Regions from separate parts of the Bacillus sp. SSR7 genome, predicted to be linked through region 1. Evidence: riboswitches for the same ligand, from Rfam matches in the RefSeq annotation. Region 1 holds a riboswitch; each other region holds the start of a gene.
The links. Region 1 has a riboswitch for S-adenosylmethionine ahead of AC0NJG_RS25675 (peptide ABC transporter substrate-binding protein). Riboswitches for the same ligand answer to the same signal wherever they lie in the genome.

Region 1 (5,784 bases):
GTTTTGTCATCAACAGCTTTGACCCCTAGTTGATCAATCGGCAATTGTTTTTGGTTTATTTGTTTCGCATTCTTTATATCGAAGAATAAGAATGCATATTCAGCTGCTGTATCCGGGTTTACGGCACGTTGCCAAGCGAAGACAAAGTCTTTTGCTGTAACAGGAGTACCGTTTGACCATTTTGAATCACGCAGATGGAATGTATATTTCGTTTTATCGGGACTAACGTCAACCGACTCAGCGACACCAGGAATCGGTTTATTATCTTCTCCCATTGCATATAACCCTTCAAAAACATTACGCATTACGTTCATGGATTCCCCATCCGTTGCTTTTGCAACATCCATTGTTGGAATTTCTGAAGCAAATGATAAGTTAATTGCCTGTTTATCAGGTGCTTTATCATTTGCCTTCGCTCCGCTTGCGTTATCTTTATTTCCCCCGCAAGCAGTTAGTAATAGACTTGCCCCTAAAACAGATGCAACAACAGGTACAACTTTTTTCTTCATTGTTCGTTCCTCCCTAAATGTGTTGTTCGTAACGTCATAATGTCCATGTCTTGAAGTGTATCTATAGAAGAAGAGAAAACCCATTATAAATATGTACATGTAGGTAATCAGGTGTTCTATATATGTATACATGTTCAACTATCATCTATCGTTATATGTTTCAACGTAGTAGACGTTATAGTTTGATGGTGAAATATTTAGTTTCTTTGATTATTTAGAATATTAACACTGGGAAGAACTATATGTCAATAATAAAAATCGGAGTATTATTTTTTAAAAATAATATATTAAAAAAGCGGATTTTCTCCTATTGAGAAATCCGCTTTTAATACATTTTTCCAATAAAACAATTGGTATGGGGAGAAAAACTTCAATTCAGGTTGCCTTTTATTTTTCAATTTGTGCCCATTTGAAGTTTAATTGACCTGCAAAGTCTACTTGCACAATTCCTTTCACATAAGAACGTTCTAAATAAGATTCGCCTTTTTGGTAAAGGGGAGCGATAACAGAGTCTTTAAATAATATTTTTTCAGATGCTAGTAATGCTTCCCAGCGAGCTTTTTCATCACCAGCTAAAGTCGTTTTCACTTTTTCAATTGTTTCATCGAATTCCTTATTAGAGTAATGATCTAAGTTGTAAGGGTTATTCGTTGTAAACAATTCAAGGAATGTAATTGGGTCAGCAAAGTCAGGGCTCCAGCCGTCAATACCGATTTCATAGTCACCTTTTAATAAAAGTGAAACTTGTTGTTTACGTGGTTGTGGTTTCACATTTACTGTTAATCCATCTAAATTCTTTTCTAGCTGTCCTTTTAAGAACTCACCAGTTTTCTTATCAAGGTCAGCATCACTTGTTAATAATTCTAATGTGATTTTTTCAGAACCAAGCTCTTGTTTAGCTTTTTTCCATAACTCTTGTGCAGATTTTGTATCAACTTTGGTTAAATCTCCGTTTATAGTACGGAAGTCCTTTCCATCAGCTCCTTTTGCAAAGTTTTTTGGAACGAGACCAAAAGTTGGTGTAGATCCATCGTTTAATAACGTATTTACAAAGGATTTTCGATCAATTGTTTGATCGATTGCTTGGCGTGCAGACACGTTTTGAAGTATTTTGTTTTGTTGATTCATACGTAAAAATTGTACGCCTACGTTCGGGCGTTCTTTAAAGTTCGCATCTTTTTTATATTTATCAACGAAATCAGATGTTAATTTTATGCGGTCTAATTGTTTTGATTCGAATAGGTTTACTTCTGTTGATTTTTCTTTTACGACGTTAAAATTGATTTCTTCTAGTTTGACAGTATCTTTATCCCAATAGGTAGGGTTTTTCTTAAATTTAAAGCTTTGTTCATGCTTCCAATCGCTTAGTGTAAAAGCGCCGTTGTACAAGATTGTATTATCTTCTAAAGCGTACTTATCACCTTGTGCTTTGAAGAATTCCTCGTTAATTGGTAGGAATGTTGGGAACGCTGTTAAGCTAATAAAATATGGAACAGGGCGTTCTAATTCTACCTCAAACGTATGGTCATCAATTGCTTTTACACCAAGTTGGTCGGCTGGAAGTTCTTTGTTGTTAATTTTTGTTGCGTTTTTAATATCAAAGAATAGAAATGCATATTCAGAGGCTGTTGCTGGATCGACAGCTCTTTGCCAAGCGAAGACAAAATCTTTCGCTGTAACAGGCGTGCCGTTTGACCATTTTGAATCTCGCAGGTGGAATGTGTATTTCGTTTTATCGCCACTTACTTCATGAGATTTTGCAACACCAGGGACAGGTTTGTTACCTTCACCAAGATTATACAAGCCTTCAAATACGTTTCTCATTACTTGGCCAGAATCAGTGTCTGTAGCACGAGCCGTATCCATTGTTCGTATTTCAGTAGGTGAAGATAAGTTTAAAACCTGTTTACTAGGTGCCTCGTCCTTTGCATTTGCTCCGCTTGCTTCGTTTTTATAACTACCGCAACCAGTTAATAAAATACTTACTCCTACAACTGATGCAATACCGGGTACAAACTTCTTTTTCATTTGATTTTCCTCCTAAATAATTAAGTTTGGATGATGATGAGGGAAATGAAAAATAAAAAATCCCTCTTTTCATATTGAGAAAGAGGGATTTTTACGTACAAGTTATGCACCCGTATATAAACGAAGTCCCTCATTCTATCTTTCAAGCACAAAGCTTGCAGGAAGTGGCACAGTATTCAAAATGAACCTGTTGCCGAGGTTTCAAAGGGCCAGTCCCTCCACCTCTCTTGATACAATGAGTAAACGAATAAACTTTATTAATTTTTGTGTTTCTTTGATAATTCAAAATCTTACACCTTGAATAATGAAGTGTCAACCGAATGAAATATAGTTTAAATTTTCAGTTTTCTTTAACGAAAAACCACTGCATATGGCAGTGGTTTTTCTATTAGAAGTTAAAGTTATCTGGATCTGGACCAACGCGACGATCTTCATTTAAAGCTTGAATTGCTTTCATATCATCAGCACTTAATTCAAAGTCGAAGATGTTTGCATTTTCAATAATGCGATGTTCTTTAATAGATTTAGGGATTGTTACAACTTCGTTTTGTAGATCCCATCGTAAAATAATTTGTGCAGTTGATTTATTATATTTTGTTGCAATGTCTTGTAATGTTGGATTGTCTAGTAGTTGGCCTTGCATTAATGGTGACCAAGCTTCAAGCTGGATGTTATGTTCTTTGCAGAAAGCGTGTAGCTCTTCTTGTGCTAAACGTGGGTGGTATTCCACTTGGTTGACCATTGGCTTAATTTCAGCAATTTCAAATACGTCTTGTAAGTGGTGGATGTGGAAATTACTCACGCCAATTGCACGAACACGGCCATCTTTATAAAGCTTTTCTAACGCTTTCCATGATTCAGTATATTTTCCTTTTACAGGCCAATGTACTAAATATAAATCTAAATACTCTAAACCTAATTTCTCTAATGTAGTTTCGAATGCTTGAAGTGTTGTTTCATACCCTTGATCGCTATTCCATACTTTTGATGTAATAAATAATTCTTCACGTGAAATACCTGATTCACGGATCGCTTGTCCAACGCCTTCTTCGTTTTGATAAATTGCTGCAGTATCAATGCTGCGATAGCCATTTTTAATTGCTGCTTTTACAGATTCAATTACTTCTGAACCATCTTCTACTTTAAAAACACCTAAACCGAACCAAGGCATTTTTACACCGTTATGTAATGTTGTATAGTCTTTTAAACTTGTTAAATTCATATTATTTCCCCCTAGCTTTTTTGTTTGTTGCTTCTACTGCTTTTTGAATTGCCTCTGAAAAATTATATTCATATAAAGCTTTGAGACCTTCAGCTGTGGAACCACCGGGTGTTGTTACTTGTTCGCGGAGGTTAGCTGGATCTTGCGTTTGTTCAAGCATAGAAGCAGAGCCGGAAATCATTTGAATGACAAGGTGTTTTGCGGTTGCTTCATCAACTCCATAACTTTTTGTTGCTTCAATTAAGCTTTCAGCAAAGTAATAAAGGAAAGCTGGTGCACTTCCCGTAACTGCAGTAAGCTGATGAACTTCTTCCTCAGTACAAAGTTGCGAAGTACCAATACCTCTTAAAAGCAGTTGCAAGGTTTCCTGATGCATCTCGGTTACCGATTGTCCCATTGTATATAAGGAGATAGACTTTCCGATTTCAGCAGCTGTATTTGGCATAATCCAAGCAACAGGTGTCCCCTCGGGAAGTCTTTCTTCTAAATAAGATGGGCCAATGCCAGCGGCTACCGTTACGACAAGTTGATTCGATAGTAACGGAGATAATTCCGCTAATAAACCTTCATGTGCAGAAGGCGGCATTGCTAAAACAATCGTATCAACAGATGTAACATGCTGCTTCCAATCTGTTGTAGTAGACACATTATATCGCGTTTGTAATTGTTCCAGTTTTTCTACGTTGCTTCGGTTAGAAACGATAATTTCTTCGATGTATTCTTTGCTTGTTTTCAGTAACCCGGAAAATATGGCTTCTGCCATACGACCAGCACCAATAAATAGAATTCGATGTTTAGTTAGCATATCCTTTATTCCTTTCTAGTGGAGATATGTTATAAAAAACGATACCATTTTTAAGAGAATTTTGTAAAAAGAAAAGGCTTCCTGTAGGTAGAATGGATAATAAAAAGGAGGGAATTCATGGTAAAGGCTATTACTTATACTGGTGATAGGGAATTTATCCCGCTTTAATGTGCAGTAAGACCCCCACCTCAAAATTCAGCGAAAGCAAAGAAGTTAGGTGGGGGGCGGGCTGCCCATAAAAGCCCGATTGGTGAGGGCTGATTAAAGTTTCACTTTATTATACATCTGGGGAGAGATGATCATGATTAGAAGTCCGCTTTTTTTAGTCGTTTCTAGTATTATTTGCGTATTGGTTGGATTTTATATTCAATCGAGTTATATTGAAATTTTTGCATCGGTTATGGGGATTATTAATGTTTGGTTATTAGCGAGGGAAAAGGTATCTAATTTTTTGTTTGGCATGATTACGGTCGCGGTATTTATATATATTTTCATTACACAAGGTTTATATGCAATGGCAGTATTGGCAGGCTTTCAATTTATCTTTAATGTATATGGTTGGTATTATTGGATTGCACGCAGTGGTGAAGAAGAGGTAAAAGCAACAGTTCGTTTAGATTTGAAAGGTTGGATTTTCTATATAGTCTTTATTTTAGCTGCATGGATTGGTTGGGGTTATTATCAAGTCCATTACTTAGAATCAACAAGTCCATATTTAGATGCTTTAAATGCTGTATTAGGCTTAGTAGCTCAATTTATGCTAAGTCGAAAAATCTTAGAAAACTGGCATTTATGGATTTTATATAATGTAGTTAGTATTTCAATTTATATTTCCGCTGGGTTATACGTTATGCTAATATTAGCTGTTATTAATCTCTTTATATGTATAGCTGGTTTACTAGAGTGGAAGAACAATTATAAGGGACAAAAACATACAAATAATTATATCTAGAAAATAATTAGAATTGGAAAACCCCTGAAGCACATGCGCTTCAGGGGTTTATTAATAGAATATAAGTTTATGCTTTTGTCATACCTAACAATACAGCGCCACCGATAATTAAAACACTACCTAGTGCAATAAAGATCAATTGACGTTTTGTTTTCTTTTCACCTAAGAAGACAATTGCACCGAATGTTGAGATAACGATTCCAGTTTGAGATAATGGGAAGCTTGTTGCTACTCCGACACGTGGTAGTGAAAGAAGTAAGAATAAGTT
Region 2 (5,784 bases), on a different contig from region 1:
TCGCTATTTACCGAATGCTTGGGTGGTAACAGCAAATTCGAAGCAAAAAATAAAGATGACAATAGATGGAGAAAAAGTAAATCCCAAAACATTAGATAATATTGGTACAAATATTTAAACCCATGTATGAGCTACTTATATAAATAAAGATTTTAAAACCGCAAAATGTATTAATGAATAAAATCCGTAAAATGAAATCAGTACACATAAAGGAGAAATTGTATAATTGCATAAAGTTTATGAAAAAATGGGAGTATAATTTGGTATTGTGTAATAAAGATAAGGCCCACCTACGGAAATAGGTGGGTTTTTTGTTGGGTATTTTTATCTCATTGCACAAAAGGGAATTTCTATTAAAACTATAGCATATTTTTATAGCTCTTATATTGAGAAAAAGAAAAGGCACCCAAACAAGAGTGTCTTTTCCCATAGTTTTTAGCAGAAGCAAGAAGCTCCAACAATAATTAATAAAATAAATAATACAACTAATAAAGCAAATCCTCCTGCAAAGCCACAGCCGCCACCGCAGCTACCACCAAAGCCCATAATAATTCCTCCTTTAAATAGTAGGAGAAAAATAAGGAGTCACTCATGTATTTTAATGGATTCAAATTACTTTATGTTTTTAAGGATTAAATGAGCAGGTCCTTTTAAAAATAAGGGAAAGATGATTTAGGGCGCTTCACCTGAATATAAATAAATTGCACATTTTCTTAAAAGCAAACTATTGAATTATATCAATAATTAGATTAAATAATATAATGTATTAATCTTAGCAGAAGGGAGGAATAACCATGCAATTAGTTTGTTTTAAAGTAGTAAGTGGACAATACTTCTTAGTTGTAGAGGGTATCGAGATCCCTGTCCCAATTCCAGCGTTTGCTGCAGCTCTATTAATTGGTTTAGGAGTAATCCCGCTTTGTTCTTAATATAAAGAACTCCAAACAGCCCTACCTTTCAATTGATAAGCCCTCAAGTGTAAGAATGCTTGAGGGTTTTTATAATAAAGAAAAGACACCCAAAGGTGCCTTCCTCCGACTTGAACCACTTTAATTTTAATGATATGTATTGGACGCCAATTCAATTATTATTTTACTATGTCAAGTAATATTGTACATTGAGAAATTTGGTATACCTCTTTATTTAAACGTAAAAAGCCCTAGAAGGTCTGGGACTTTTTAACAGAATGAAAATGATTCAAAAAATGGACTTTTATAACGTAACATACGACTGTTTCATAAATGTATCGTAAAAGTGAACAAAATCTATATTTTGTAAATAAAGATTCAGAGTTATAATATTTGAGTAATACATTATGTAATTATAGGGGTGGAGAGCTTGGATAGAACATTTGAGTTTAAAGGGGCAGGGAAAACAGTAGTAAGAATAGAGGATAACTTCATTCGACTGAAGCGAAGAGGAGCCTTGAATTTTTTAAATCATGGATTAGACGGTGAAAAAACCATTGATATTAACAATATGACTGGTATTCAAATTAAAAAAGCCAATTTTCTCACAAATGGTTACATACAATTTATTTTTATGGGTAGTCAAGAGAGTAAAAAAGGGGTTATGGCTGCAGCAGCAGATGAAAACACAGTTATGTTTACAAAAAAAGAAGAAAAAATGGCTGTAGAAATTAAAGAGTATATTGAGAGTATTTTAGCTAATAAAAGCAAACCTCAAGTTTCTGCATCAGTAAGTGGGGCAGATGAAATATTGAAGTATAAAGAGTTGTTAGATCAAGGAGTTATTACTGAAGAAGAGTTTCAAGCGAAGAAAAAGCAATTATTAGGAATTTAAAAAAGCACTCATATGAGTGCTTTTTTTATTTTAAACCGAATTGAGATTTATTTTGCAATTTACCTTCTTAGAACATGAAGTTCGCATTAGCACCAAATCCTTTTTCTACATTCCATTTATACATAATGGTATGAAGTTGTTCGCTAGCTTGCCCAGTCTAAGATAAAACTTCCCCGTCGCTACCAATGATAGTTTTAACTTCGTCGTAACTCATTCCATTTTTGATTTAATTGAACTTAGTTTTGCTAATTCCAGGTTTATTTTTCGGAGCTTCTTCTTTCTTAGGCCCCTCTTTTTTGGGTTCTTCTTTTTTAGGCTCTTCTTTAGTAGCTGGCGCTTGTGTTTCTTGTTTAAGGGTACGGCCGCATACCCATTAACTTAAGAAAAGTAAACATCCCCAAAACAAAAATATGAGCTCATTTCTCGAAATAATTAATTGTAGAGAAAGAAAATTGTCATTTAGGGGGTACTTCAAAACCTTAGCTTGATGGCGATGGGGTCTCGTCACACATCTCTAAGTTGCGGTGATCCCCATAGCCAAAGAAGTAAGAAGATATTTAGAAGCGCATCAAATTTTGAGGAAGTGCTTGTGAACTGTATCATAAATAAATGAGGTTTTGTATGTTCAATTTTTAAATAATACCCAAGAAGGAGTGGATTGCAGTTATAGTAATACTCCTTTTTTTGTATTTCTATAATAGATGATTTTTTTAAAAAAACAGAATTGTCTTGACAGTTATTGAATGGATTGATAAGGTTATAAAAAAATATTTCTTATCCAGAGAGGTGGAGGGACTGGCCTTATGAAACCTCAGCAACAGGTCTGCTTAAGTAGACACTGTGCTAATTCCAGCGGGTGATAATCCTGATAGATGAGAGCTTCCGTTTTTATTTGTCAGTAGCGCCCTCTTTTTTAGAGTGCGTTTTTGTTTTTTCTGGATAGTAACTAAAGGAGAGTAGAAATGGAGAACAAAAATGGGCAAGAATTTCAAAGGAAAATGCAAGCACGTCATTTAGTCATGCTATCACTTGGTGGGGTGATTGGAACGGGCTTATTCTTAAGTTCGGGTTACACTATTCAACAAGCTGGCCCATTTGGAACAATTCTATCCTATTTGGTTGGTGCACTAGTGGTTTATCTAGTTATGCTATGTTTAGGAGAACTTTCCGTACATATGCCCGAAACGGGCGCATTTCATAGTTATGCAGTTAAATACATTGGACCGGGTACAGGGTATACAGTAGCCTGGTTGTATTGGTTAACTTGGACTGTTGCTTTAGGTTCTGAATTTACAGCCGCAGGATTACTTATGAAGCGATGGTTTCCATCGATTAATGTTTGGGTATGGAGTGCTCTTTTTGCCATTTTGATCTTTGTATTAAATGTTCTGACTGTTAAATTTTTTGCCGAATCCGAATTTTGGTTTTCATCGATAAAGGTTATAGCTATTGTGATTTTTATTGTTTTAGGAGTAGCGGCAATGCTAGGGTTTCTTCCGATGGCTCATTCAAAAGCAGCACCATTCTTTTCTAATTTTACAAGTGGAGGTTTATTTCCTCATGGTGCTACGGCCATTATGATGACCATGCTTGCGGTTAATTTTGCTTTTTCGGGAACAGAATTAATAGGCATTGCAGCTGGAGAAACAGCGAACCCGGAAAAAATGATACCGAAGGCCATTCGAACTACTCTGTGGAGATTGATCATCTTTTTTGTAGGAACGATTGTTGTTTTATCTGCGTTATTGCCTATTTCCGATGCGGGGGTATTAGAGAGCCCTTTTGTTGCAGTTCTAGAACGAATTGGGGTGCCATATTCAGCTGACATAATGAATTTCGTTATCTTAACAGCCATTTTATCTGCGGCAAACTCAGGCCTTTACGCCTCTTCTAGAATGCTTTGGTCGCTTGCTAATAAGAACATGATATCCCCCATTTTTGGAAAAATGACGAAGCAAGGTGTTCCAATCAACGCCGTCATTTTCAGCATGGTGGGTGGAGCTTTGGCTTTGCTCTCAAGTATTGTGGCACCAGATACTGTCTATATCGTACTTGTTTCCATTTCCGGTCTAGCAGTAGTCGTAGTTTGGATGAGTATTAGTGCTTCCCAGTTCCTATTTCGCAGACAATTTTTGAAAGAAGGAAATTCTGAAAAGGACTTGATTTATCGCACACCACTATATCCATTAGTACCAATTGCTTCTTTTATCCTTTGTCTGGCATCGTGTATTGGAATTGCATTCGATCCAACACAGAGGATTGCCTTATATTGCGGCATACCGTTTATTTTGTTTTGCTATGGAAGTTATTATCTAACAAAAAATCTAAAAAAGAGGGGCGTAGATTATGTCGAACAAAATCAACCCAATTGATGATATTTTATCCCAACATTCCATTATGATTCTTGACGGAGCATTAGCTACAGAATTGGAGGCACATGGATGTAATTTGGACGATCCCCTTTGGTCGGCACGTGTGTTACTAGAAAATCCAGAACTAATTTATCAGGTTCATTTAGATTATTTTATTGCTGGAGCGGACTGTGCCATAACAGCAAGCTATCAAGCTACTATTAGTGGTTTTTCCACGCGTGGAATACAAGAACAGGAAGCTTTGAAATTAATTAAGAAAACGGTGTTACTTGCAAGAAGGGCAAGAGATGATTTTTGGAAGGAAAATAAGCAAACGAATAGGCCTAAACCATTGGTTGTTGCATCAGTTGGGCCGTACGGGGCTTACCTTGCAGATGGTTCAGAGTATGTAGGCAACTATGGTGTGACAGATAAAACATTAGCAGACTTTCACCGTTCGAGAATGTCCGCGTTAATTGAAGCAGGTGCAGATCTATTGGCATTTGAAACGATCCCTTCCCTGCAAGAAGCAAGAGTATTAGATACATTATTGCGTGAGTTTCCAGAAACATATGCGTGGCTTACCTTTTCGCTAAAAAATGAGAAAGAGATTAGTGAAGGTATGAAACTCGTGGAGTGTGCACGAGCTTTTGAGAAAAGTGAACAAATTGTAGCAATAGGCATCAATTGTGCGCCAGTAAACGTTGTGACTGGTGCAATCCAAGAGTTGAGGGCAAACACCAAAAAACCGATTATTGTTTATCCAAACTCTGGTGAAACTTATAATCCAGAAACAAAAACATGGCATGATTATGAACAATGTAACGCGTTGGATATTCAATCTGAAGAATGGTACCAAGCAGGTGCACGTTTAATAGGTGGATGCTGCAGAACGACACCTTATCACATTGAGGGGATATCGAACAAGTGGCGTTCTTCCGAGTTTTTCTATTCGAACGAAGCAAAGCAGTAATGTAATGATTGATAATCTATTTTTGTGTGTATTTTCATGATTTAGCTTGTTAAGGAATCTACAGTTTCATCTAGTGGCACAAAATGTTTTTTCAGAGACACAAATGTGGATGGTAGCCTCGGAAATCCTCTGGACTTTTGGGTACCTTAGGTATGGAAAGGAATCAGGGAAAATAAAAACCGCTGGTTTAATAGATATGGTAGATAACATGCTGAATCTTTTAATGAAGATGTAGTTGATCCAATTGAAGGTGAAGGGGACCATTTATTTATTTATTTAAAAAATAGTTCAATAATTATATGAAAAGTTGTAGTAGTTAATATGGTCATATTGTTGTAAAAAAGGGTAGATGTAAACAGGTATGCTCTCCTGTTCATCTATCCTTTCCTTTTTACCTTATAAAATGTGTGACATTATATTCAATCGTATAAATATAGGATTTCATTACTATTTCCTGGATTTTTAATAAAACGATAGGGTTTATTTGGTATGCGTATTATTAAGAGTATGCTTCTATTTTAGGAATGCTTTACCTCACAAAATGAAAGTACACTTTGTTTCCATTCTTAAGTTGATAGATGTCTGGTGCCCCACTGTAAGAACGTAATTGTATTGTAGAAAAATAAAATAGAAGGATTACTTACCTTTAGTAAATAT
Region 3 (5,784 bases), on a different contig from region 1:
GTAACACAATTTTATCATGATTTTCTTATTCTTTCAAATGAATATACAAAATTTTTAAAATAATATGACAAAGGAATTATAATGTTATATATAGAATATAAAACAGGTTAAAAGAAAAGAAGCCGAATGTAGTCAGCTTCTTTATGGTGAAAATGAAATGTTTGAATATAGCTGATAAATCTTAGAATTACCAAGACGTTAGTTATGTATTCTAGATTTCATCTTTCATCAATTTTAAAAATCTGTGGTTCCATATATTTTCATAAAAATCAATTGTCTCTTTTGCGGACATAAATGGATTATTTAACGTAGAGGTTGCTTTCTGGACCATGAAGTTTTCGTACCCTAGTCCATGGGCAAATTTAATCGTGGTATCCATACAGTACTCTGTTTGAGCACCACAAAATTCAATACGATGTACAGATAATTGATCTAAAATCTCTTTCAAGTTTGTGTTATAAAAAGAATTGGCATGTGTTTTTCTTACAAAAAAATCTTGTTTTTGAACATCTAAATCTGAATGAATAGCCCAAAGTTCTTTTTCAGGTACTAAATCATCATCACAATGTTGAACGAAAAGAATTGGTTTATTTGATTTTCTATATGAAGAAATTCTTTTATTTACTTTTGTAAGTAAATTTTGTAAATTAAATAAATGCTCCTCACTATAACATACTCCATTTTGTAAATCGATAACGATTAAAACATCTGCACATGTATCCATTATTTTTGCCCCTTTTTTACTTCTTAATATATCAATTAATTCATTACTTGAAAATAGATAGTGACCTGTCATTTTTTTATGAATTATACGAAGGGGTGAAAAATATACTTATCAGCGTAAAAAAGAAGATATGATAACTTAATTTCATATCTTCTCTGCTCTCTATGCATTTACAGGCTCTTCTACATAAGAAAGGGCATTTTCAAAATCGGATATTAAATCGTCAACATTTTCAAGACCGACGGATAGCCGAAGTAATGAATTTGAAATACCTCTTTCATCACGGGCTTCTTGCGATAGTGCTGCATGTGACATTTTAGCTGGGTAGGAAAGGATCGATTCGACAGCCCCTAAACTAACCGCAAAGACAGGTAATTTTACTTTTGATAAAAATTGGCGAAGTGCGTCTTCTGATTGTAAAGTGAAAGATAGGACAGCTCCTGCTGATGTAGCTTGAGATTGTTGAATGTTAAATCCAAGATGTGTGTGTAATCCTGGATAATAGACATTTTGAACTTTAGCGTGCTCTTGTAAATAGTGTGCAATTTTATTGGCATTAGCAGCTGAATGCTCAAGACGTACATGCAATGTTTTTAGACCGCGAAGTACGAGAGAACAATCTTGCGGGCCTAGAATAGCGCCGAATGAATTTTGTAAAAAGCCAAGTTTTTGAGCGAGATCGGCATCTTTTACAACTGCTAATCCGGCAGTAACATCACTATGACCGGCAATGAATTTTGTGGCACTATGAAGAATGACATCAGCGCCAAGGTCAAGTGGTTTCTGGAATAGTGGTGTCAAAAATGTATTATCAACAAAAGTAAGGGCGCCAATAGATTTTGCAAGTTTAGAAACAGCACGAATATCTGTCACTTTTAAAAGTGGATTGGAAGGTGTTTCTACATAAAAGAGTTTTGTATTTGGCTTAATGTTTTGCTTTATTTCTTCTAAATTGGTCATATCAACAAATGTATGTGAAACACCGTAACGGGAGAGAACTTCAGTTATCATTCGATAAGTCCCTCCGTATACGTCTTCTGAAATGAGTACGTGATCACCTTGTGAAAGGAGGAGGAATGCAGTAGAAATCGCTGCAATTCCTGATGCGAAGGCAAATCCTTTTGTTCCGCCTTCTAATAAAGCAATGATGTCTTCAAGAGCTTCACGAGTTGGATTGCCTGACCTGCTATAGTCATATTTCCCGAACGTATCTACATCAAATTGGTGAAATGTTGATGTGTTATAGATGGGAACGTTAACAGCTCCTGTTTGCGAGTCATGTTTATATTGGTTGTGCAGTAAGAGTGTATCTATAGAATAATTCATATTCTTACACCTTCTTTTACAAGTTTAACGGCTTGCTGTAAGTCTTGAATTAAATCGTTACTATTTTCAATGCCAACGGAAAATCGAAGAAGACGATTACATACACCGTTTGCTGTTCTAATTTCTTCTGGAATATCAGCGTGTGTTTGCGTTGCTGGATATGTCATTAAACTTTCAACACCACCGAGACTTTCAGCAAATGTAATTAAGGATAAAGATTGTAAGAATGGATTAATCCATGTTTCATCTTTCAGACGAAATGAGATCATGCCGCCTCTTCCAGGATAAAATACATCTGTCACCCCGTCCTCATCATTTAAATAAGCAACAACTGCTTTTGCATTTTCTTCATGTTGTCTCATGCGAAGCGCTAGCGTTTTCATACCACGAATCAATAGCCATGAGTCAAATGGACTTAAGACCGCACCAGAGGCATTGTGATAATGAGCGATTTCCTCACAAAGTTCCTTTCCTTTTGCAACGACAAGTCCGCTTAGTACATCGTTATGACCACCTAAATATTTCGTTGCGCTATGAAGTACGATATCGGCACCTTCTGTTAATGGCTGTTGTATATAAGGCGTGTAGAATGTGTTGTCTACAATAAGAAGTAGTCCGTGTCTTTTCGCTACAGTTGCGACAGCGGCAATATCGGTAACTTGCATTAATGGATTAGTTGGGGTTTCTATGAAAATAGCCTTCGTTTTCGTTGTGATGGCTTGCTCAATTTGTTTAATAGATTGTGTATTTACGTATCTACATCGAACATTCCACTTTTTTTCGTGCTCAGAAAATAATCGATAAGTGCCACCGTATAAATCTTCGGAAACAATAAGTTCGTCCCCAGAGCGGAATAGGGAAAGAACAAGAAGAACGGCTGCCATCCCTGAACTACAGGCATAACCTTGTTCGCCGCATTCTAAGTCTGCGATTGCCTGTTCTAATAGGCCGCGCGTTGGATTTCCAGTTCGTGAATAATCAAATCCAGTAGATTTACCAATTCCTTCGTGACGATAAGCAGTTGAAAAATAAACAGGTGGATTAACAGTTCCTGTTGTAGTTTCACTCCGGTTTCCGATTTGCGCTAGTTTTGTTTCGATAGTTGACATGTGAAAATTCCTCCTTTTTAAATTGAACCATTAATTGAATATAAAATAAAAAAAGCCTTCTAAGAAGAAGGCTTTCGGTTTGAATAGAGTCTTCTTCTCATCTGTCAAATCTTTCACAATTTGCTGGAATTAGCACCTTATTAACAAATGTTAATGGTTGCTGAGGCGTCATAGGGCCAGTCCCTCTACCTCTCTAGATAAGAATGTTCGTATGAAATTTTATTATGGTTTTAACTTTACAACAAAAGATAATTGAATTGCAACTTTATTTTAAATAATTTTTATTTTTCCGCAAGTGTCATTGACTTTTGTATTTGTGCGTGCTAAATTTATAAAAAAATTAACAAACATTGTTAAAAGGGGAACGCATTTCCTTTTAGCTACATAAATAAAATAATAAAGACAAACTCTTATTGAGAGCGGTGGAGGGAAAGGCCCTGTGAAACCCGGCAACCTTCAAACGAAATGTTTGAAACGGTGCTAATACCTGCAAAACGAATGTTTTGCATAATAAGAGGAGGATCGATTATGTCCCCCTCTTCAAAGTGAAGAGGGGGTTTTTATATTGATAGAAATGAGGGAGATTTGTGAAATTGCTAGATTTATTATCAAAAGGAATTGTAATAGGTGATGGTGCGGTTGGGACGTTATTACATTCACATGGTTTGCAAAGTAGTTTTGAAGAATTGAATATATCTGATCCAGATTTAATTATATCGATTCATAAGCAATATGTAGCGGCTGGGGCAGATGTGATTCAAACAAATACGTACGGAGCAAATGAAGCGAAATTACGTATGTATGGATTAGAAAATCAAGTTACTAAAATTAATAGAGCGGCAGTAAAACTGGCGAAAGCATCTGTTACAGACAGAAATGCAATTTTAGGCACAATTGGTGGTATGAAACATATCGGGGCGGTTACGACAACTGATATGGAGCGAGAATTTATGTTACTGGAACAGGCAAGTGCATTATTAGAAGAACAGGTTGATGGACTGCTATTAGAGACTTTTTATGATGAGTTTGAATTACTTCATGCTGTTCAGGTGTTACGAAAAGAAACGAATATTCCAATTGTAGCGCAATTGGCGTTACATGAGGCGGGTACGACTCAAAATGGAAATGATGTAAATGAAATATTAAAACAGCTTTTAGATTACGGTGCAAATGTTGTTGGATTGAACTGCCAACTAGGGCCACTTCATATGACGGAAGCTTTTAAAATGATATCGATTCCGAAAAATGGTTACTTGTCAGCATATCCAAATGCAGGTCTCCCAAATTATGTGGAGGGACGCTACGTATATGAGGGAAGTCCAGCTTATTTCGAAGCGATGACACCGAAATTTATTGAGCAAGGTATTCGGTTATTGGGTGGTTGCTGTGGCACGACTCCAGAACATATTGAAAGTATGAAACGTGCTACTTTAAATGTTACGCCTGTAATAGAAAAGGATACGGTTCAAAGACCAAAAGTAGTTCATACACATGAGAAACGTTCAAAAGCTCATGTCACTTTAGCAGAGAAAGCAAAAAAACAAACGACAGTCGTAGTGGAATTAGATCCACCAAAAACGTTAGATACGCAGCGATTTTTTGAAGGCGCAAGAGCATTGAAAAGAGCTGGAGCAGATGCTATTACACTAGCAGATAATTCATTAGCATCGCCTCGTATCTCGAATATGGCAATGGGAGCATTATTAACGAAGCATGATATTCCGGTATTGACGCACTTAACATGTAGAGACCATAACGTCATCGGACTACAATCTCACTTACTAGGTCTATCAGCATTAGGTATGGAAGAAGTGTTAGCTTTAACTGGAGATCCAGCGCGTGTTGGTGATTTTCCAGGTGCCACTTCTGTATATGATTTATCCTCTATTGAGCTCATTAAAATGATTAAAGAAATGAATGATGGGCGCTCTATTTTAGGGAAATCCATTGGACCGGCAACAAGGTTTTCTGTGGGCGGTGCATTTAACCCGCATGTAAGACATTTAAAAGCAGCGGTTAAGCGAATGGAACGGAAAATAGATGCTGGAGCGGAATACTTCTTAACGCAGCCAATTTACGATATCGCGTTAATTGAAGAAGTGTATGAGGCGACAAAGCATTTGGAACAGCCTATTTTTATTGGGATTATGCCATTAATAAGTAAACGGAATGCAGATTTCCTTCATTTTGAGGTGCCAGGCATTACGCTGCCTGACGTAGTAAGGGAGAGAATGGATGGGCATGAAACGAAAGAGGCAGCAATTGAGGAAGGAGTTCGCATTTCACAAGAACTAATTGATGCGGCGATGAAATATTTTAACGGCATTTATCTTATTACACCATTTCTAAAATATGAAATTACAGAACATCTTGTTAAATATGTGAGAGAAAAGCAAGAAGTGAAAGAAGGTATTAATTGATGAAATGTATAGAAGAAAAATTACAAAATAACATCTTAATATTAGATGGTGCAATGGGAACGATGATCCAGCAAGAGGACTTAACTGCGGAAGATTTCGGAGGAGAGGAGTACGAAGGTTGTAATGAGTATTTAGTAGAAACAAGACCAGATGTTATTTTAAAGATTCATAAAGCTTATATTGAAGCTGGAGCGGATATTATTGA

Region 2: it holds a riboswitch for S-adenosylmethionine, as region 1 does, so the genes downstream of both, mmuP (S-methylmethionine permease) here and AC0NJG_RS25675 (peptide ABC transporter substrate-binding protein) in region 1, are expected to answer to the same signal.
Region 3: it holds a riboswitch for S-adenosylmethionine, as region 1 does, so the genes downstream of both, metI (cystathionine gamma-synthase/O-acetylhomoserine thiolyase) here and AC0NJG_RS25675 (peptide ABC transporter substrate-binding protein) in region 1, are expected to answer to the same signal.

The regions. Positions count from the first base shown of each region.
Region 1 is NZ_JBVVXV010000020.1:36,232-42,015, forward strand. It holds gene AC0NJG_RS25670 (peptide ABC transporter substrate-binding protein) at 1-509, opposite strand, end outside; gene AC0NJG_RS25675 (peptide ABC transporter substrate-binding protein) at 897-2,537, opposite strand; SAM riboswitch class I at 2,670-2,774, opposite strand; gene AC0NJG_RS25680 (aldo/keto reductase) at 2,926-3,759, opposite strand; gene proC (pyrroline-5-carboxylate reductase) at 3,761-4,564, opposite strand; gene pnuC (nicotinamide riboside transporter PnuC) at 4,866-5,516, shown strand; gene AC0NJG_RS25695 (GRP family sugar transporter) at 5,584-5,784, opposite strand, start outside.
Region 2 is NZ_JBVVXV010000016.1:78,156-83,939, reverse strand. It holds gene AC0NJG_RS23055 (phosphodiester glycosidase family protein) at 1-118, shown strand, start outside; gene AC0NJG_RS23050 (YjcZ family sporulation protein) at 436-546, opposite strand; gene AC0NJG_RS23045 (hypothetical protein) at 795-929, shown strand; gene AC0NJG_RS23040 (SHOCT domain-containing protein) at 1,339-1,803, shown strand; SAM riboswitch class I at 2,575-2,682, shown strand; gene mmuP (S-methylmethionine permease) at 2,766-4,175, shown strand; gene mmuM (homocysteine S-methyltransferase) at 4,150-5,127, shown strand.
Region 3 is NZ_JBVVXV010000002.1:244,129-249,912, forward strand. It holds gene AC0NJG_RS05255 (cysteine hydrolase family protein) at 212-724, opposite strand; gene metC (cystathionine beta-lyase) at 887-2,050, opposite strand; gene metI (cystathionine gamma-synthase/O-acetylhomoserine thiolyase) at 2,047-3,159, opposite strand; SAM riboswitch class I at 3,254-3,363, opposite strand; SAM riboswitch class I at 3,567-3,676, shown strand; gene AC0NJG_RS05270 (bifunctional homocysteine S-methyltransferase/methylenetetrahydrofolate reductase) at 3,747-5,579, shown strand; gene metH (methionine synthase) at 5,579-5,784, shown strand, end outside.